DNA from 2 places in the Paenibacillus sp. TY11 genome. Region 1 is predicted to be linked to the other one. Evidence: riboswitches for the same ligand, from Rfam matches in the RefSeq annotation. Region 1 holds a riboswitch; the other holds the start of a gene.
What was found. A riboswitch is a leader RNA that binds a small molecule or an ion and turns the genes downstream of it on or off. The one in region 1 is predicted to bind cyclic di-GMP.
Positions count from the first base shown of each region.

Region 1 (2,407 bases):
ATCCCGCGTCAAACTCTTCGAATCATTCATATAATCCTGAATTTGATTTGTTGTGTTATTCTCGGTCAGCATCTTGCCCCAAGTCATGGAATATACCCATTTAGGCTGAGCCTGCAACACCTCAGAACTAGGCATCTCACCGTGCTCCCCAATGGCAATCGGCTTATTCCCTGCCAATCCGAGCAGACCTTCGTAATGACTTTGCTTAAAATCATTGTTGTAAATGTCTACTGCCAAGATGTCCACTTTGTCATTCCCCGGGTATTTCGGGGTATACGGGAAAGTGTAGGAATTGGGAGCATTCGGACTCCATACCCACAGCAGATTGTTCAATTGATGTGTGTTTGTAAAACGGTCGTACATGATATTCCATAGCTGATTGAAATTGTTTTTGTTTCCCCACCAGAACCAGTCGCCATTCATTTCGTGGTAAGGTCTCCATAAAACCGGAACCCCAGCATCATGAAGCTGCTTTAACGATACAGCGACCTCATCCAGATCGGCAATGAGGAGGTTATACTGCGTAGTGCCTGGCGTCACGTATTTATTGAACTCCGTCTGACTCACTTTTGCTTGCACATTGGCCCAAGTCAGTGGCCTACCCGGCAGCGCTTCATGAAAAGTCATCGTCACAATGCCACCGGATCTGCTCCAACGGATAGCGCTATCGACGACATTTTTACGTTGTGCTGCTTCCGTAGCGGCAGTTTGACCGGAGATGGCTCCCATCTCATAGCCGTGCACACCCACATACGCCTGACTGATTTTTTGGACCTTGTTACTTAATTCATCCGGACTTTCCAAATAATCATGCTGACCAGTGACTATTTTTTTCCCAGAGATGTTGAGCAAATAATTGTATAGTTCACGGGCCTGAGTAGAGGCGTCCGAATTAACAGGTTGTAATGTAGCAGCATTCGCCACGGACAGAGAATCACCAAAACCGACGGGCAACAAAGAAAAAAGCATAACAACGGGGAGTACATGACGTATCAGTCGATACAGAGGAATAAAATTGAATCTCACTTTCGCTCTTCCTTTCGGTAGCCAGGCTGCCATCCTTACGGAAGGCCCTTTAGCTTTGCGTACCTGCCTTTCGACAGGGCTGCCTTTATCGTTGGAAGGAGTTTGGATTCCTTCTTACCCTAAGTATCGACTTTCTTTTACCAAAATTTAATAGGTCTTGTTCATGAATTTACAGATTTTCGCCCAATTTCGACAGTTTGGACTATGAATTTTCATCAATTCGTCTTTTTTTCATTTTTACGAAAATAATTAGGAGATAAATTGGTGACGGGAAATTTCATTCCAATCCATACAAAAGCGGACAATATCTTCTTCAACCAACTCAGAGCCAGTCTGCACCTCAATCAAATCCACATCGGTCACAGCCAAAATGCTATGCTTCGTCCCTTCAGGGATGCGGACAACATCACCAGCCTTCACTTTGTGCAGCTTCTCATTCAAAATAATTTCCGCTTCACCGCTAATAATGGTCCAGATTTCACTCCGTTTGAAATGAAGCTGGTAGCTGATATTTTTGCCTTTCCGTACGCGGATTCGTTTGGTCAGTACCTCGTTGCCCTCGTCATACTTTACATAGTCCACAACCCGATACTGCCCCCAACGACGTTCTTCATACATTGGACGCTGATCATGAGCCTTGAGCACTTCCTTGATGCGAGGACTTTCTGCCTTATTGGTCACAAGGATGCCATCCGGGCTAGCAGCTACAATCAGATCATTCGTTCCGATGATCGCCACGGGAATGTCCAACTCGTTAATAAGACTCGTATTGACACAATCCTCCGTTACTACACCTCTGCCCACTTGCTGATGAGACATTTCTTCTGTGAGCGTATTCCAGGTGCCCAAATCCTTCCAAAAGCCATCATACGGAAGAACTACGATGTCCTTCTCCTTCTCGACTACTTCGTAGTCAAAACTGATTTTTTCCAGAGATGCGTATTGCTTTTGCATTTCTTCATAATTCAGCGGCAAGCCCTTGGATGCCAAGATATCAAGCAAATAGCTTAATTTGAATGCAAAAACCCCGCAGTTCCATAGAGCATTGCGTTCCATTAGACGCTCCGCCTGCTCCCGGTCGGGTTTCTCTTGAAAATGGCTCACTTCGCGGTAGCCTGTGCTACCTTGGGTGGCATCGTTTTTTGGAATAATGTAACCATATTTCTCAGAAGGATAGGAAGGGACGACCCCGATTAATGCAAGCTTACCTTCACTCTCCTGAAGCGTATGTTCCAGCTGGGCTACTGAAGCAAAGAAAGCATCCTCTACATAAGGGTCTACAGGCAATATAGCAATGATTTCATCAGGCGAAACACCAGCAATGGAATATAGATAAGTCGCTGTCAGCGCAATCGCAGGAAAGGTATCTCTACGTTCTGGC
Region 1 is NZ_JCBAIQ010000003.1:130,420-132,826, forward strand. It holds gene AC6EJC_RS04850 (glycosyl hydrolase) at 1-1,026, opposite strand, end outside; cyclic di-GMP riboswitch class I at 1,040-1,120, opposite strand; gene AC6EJC_RS04855 (sugar phosphate nucleotidyltransferase) at 1,276-2,407, opposite strand, start outside.

Region 2 (2,407 bases), on a different contig from region 1:
CAGTTCCTGTAATCACTGGCGAAACGGATTCGGGATTTTGTGCATAAGCTTGTGTTGTACTGAAAAAACATTGTAAAAGGAGTAACAACGCAACGATTGTTGCATTCCATTTTTTTCTCATAAGGTAAACAAATCTCCTGTCTTAAAGTACTTTTATTCAGCGGCTAATGGTTATTCCTTAGATCGGATGTATTTATATATTCATCATTTATAGACGCTGAATTAGCTGTATAAAGCCTATCATAATTATGATAATTCACATTTTCGGACTGCAATATCTCCTCCTTATTTGTCTTTGGAATTAGGATATCAATAGGTTAGATTTCAATGTCTTTATGGATTAGAATACATGCTACATCTCAACAATTTCTCAACAGGGATAGAAAAAGAGCCTTGATCATGTGATCAAGGCTTTACAAGAAGTATGATATCAATTCTTTATTTTTTAAATAATATTAATAAAAATATTGATATTAATATTGCTTTGTTTTAAAGTATTTGGAGGGTTCTTTGATCATTTCAAATTTTTGTTTTCCATTATTCAGTGCTGCATCTACTGTAGTATCTATGATCACCCACTGATTGTCGATATAGACTTCATTCCAGGCATGGTAGGTGTCTACGTAGGATGATTTACCCATAACCAGCTTGGTGGGCACATTTACACTTCGTAACATAGCAGCCACCAGTGAAGCGTAACCGTAGCAGATATCTTTTTGCGAGTGTAAGGTACGATCAATTTGCGGCAGATAGTCAGTCGTTAAGGCGAAGGCTTGATTAGAGTCGTACTTAATATTTTTAATGACGTAGTCATAGATTCTTTGAAGTTTCTCCCGATCTGTTGTTGCGCCTTGAGTTAGTTCGTGGGCTTTTTGAATCGCCTGATTGGTGTCGCTCCAGTCAATGTTTTGAACGGAATTAAGATATACCGCATTGCTATCATTCAGCTTTAACTCTATAGTATCTTGTCCTATCACTTTATATTGGTTGCCACTAAGCTGTTCCAAGATACTAATGTTGTAATGACCATTACCCATTTGAAGAGGGAACACTTCCTCGGATTTTCCGGGTGTCAGGTTATAAGAGTATTTTTGCGCATCTTTGGCAACCAAAATCTTGGTTTTAACGTTAGGTTTAACAGAGTAACGCACACTGACCGTACCATGGTTGACATTGTTTTGATCCAGCCATACAGCACTATCGGCAGCGTAAGTTGTCGATTGTAAGGATGTTGTGGACAGCATAGAAAACAGGAGGAATGCTGAAAATACCGTTTTCCTCATGGAAAAACTTCCTTTCGGTGGCCAGGCTGCCATCTTAATAGAAGGCCCTATAGCTTTGCGTCCCTGCCTTTCGACAGGTTTGCCGTTATCGTATAAAGTTTTTAGGTAAAAAGGCACGACAAAAAGCCACTTCAACCGGTAGCTGGCTGCCATCTTAATAGAAGGCCCTATAGCTTTGCGTCCTTGCCTTTCGACAAGTTTGCCATTTATCCTGAATAGCTTATATGTTTCATTCTATCAGTTAGATGCTATATTAGGCAAGTTTAAATCTCAAATTTCCCTATTTATCGACAAAGATAAGTCGAAGATATTACATAGGCCTCATTTTATACAGTTTCGCCATTTTTTGCGGAAAGAATGAGGCGTTTCTCCGATATGCTCTTTGAACAGGTTTATAAAATGGCTTGTGTTGGGAATGCCCACATATTGTGCGATATCTACAATTGACACATCACTGGTTTTGAGCCAGCCTTGAGCAGCAGTGATACGAACATTAATGAGATATTCAATAGGAGAAAAGCCAATCTGTTTTTTAAAGTTTTTAGCCAGATTGAACTTGTTTAATTCGAACATTTCAGCCAGCGAGTCCAACGTGATCCGTTCACAATAGGACTGATCCAGATATTGCTGTACCTTGCGTACCTCCGCGGTCCCATCTATATTCGCGTTAGAATAAGTGTAGGGATGCTGTAAAATAACCGTCAGTAAATCAACGATAAGCTTGGATGTGAGCAGCTCAGCGGATATGCTTCTGTCAGACTGTACATGTAATAAGGTATTCAGCTTGTCCAATACAACACTTGAATCCTCTATTGAGGTTACAGGCTTGTTGTGCTTGATAAATTGTTCGTAGTAATTATCAATCAGATTGCCGTACAGATTTACACTAATGAACTCCCATGGCTCGTGACAGGCAGTTCTGTACTGTACATATTCTTCGCAATTAATAAAAAGCATGTCATTAGGCCTTAATGTATGTTTTTTCTCCTGATACTGCAATTCCCCTCTCCCGGACAAGGTGAAAAGGAGCAAAAACGAGGTGAGCTTTTTCCGTTCCATTGCATAAGCATGTGTTGTTTTGAAGTAACCTATTTCCTGTATATAAAAAAGGGATGTCTTAGCGA
Region 2 is NZ_JCBAIQ010000021.1:34,774-37,180, forward strand. It holds gene AC6EJC_RS20840 (collagen binding domain-containing protein) at 1-121, opposite strand, end outside; gene AC6EJC_RS20845 (transglutaminase-like domain-containing protein) at 474-1,283, opposite strand; cyclic di-GMP riboswitch class I at 1,297-1,377, opposite strand; cyclic di-GMP riboswitch class I at 1,418-1,497, opposite strand; gene AC6EJC_RS20850 (AraC family transcriptional regulator) at 1,605-2,407, opposite strand, start outside.
Region 2: it holds a riboswitch for cyclic di-GMP, as region 1 does, so the genes downstream of both, AC6EJC_RS20845 (transglutaminase-like domain-containing protein) here and AC6EJC_RS04850 (glycosyl hydrolase) in region 1, are expected to answer to the same signal.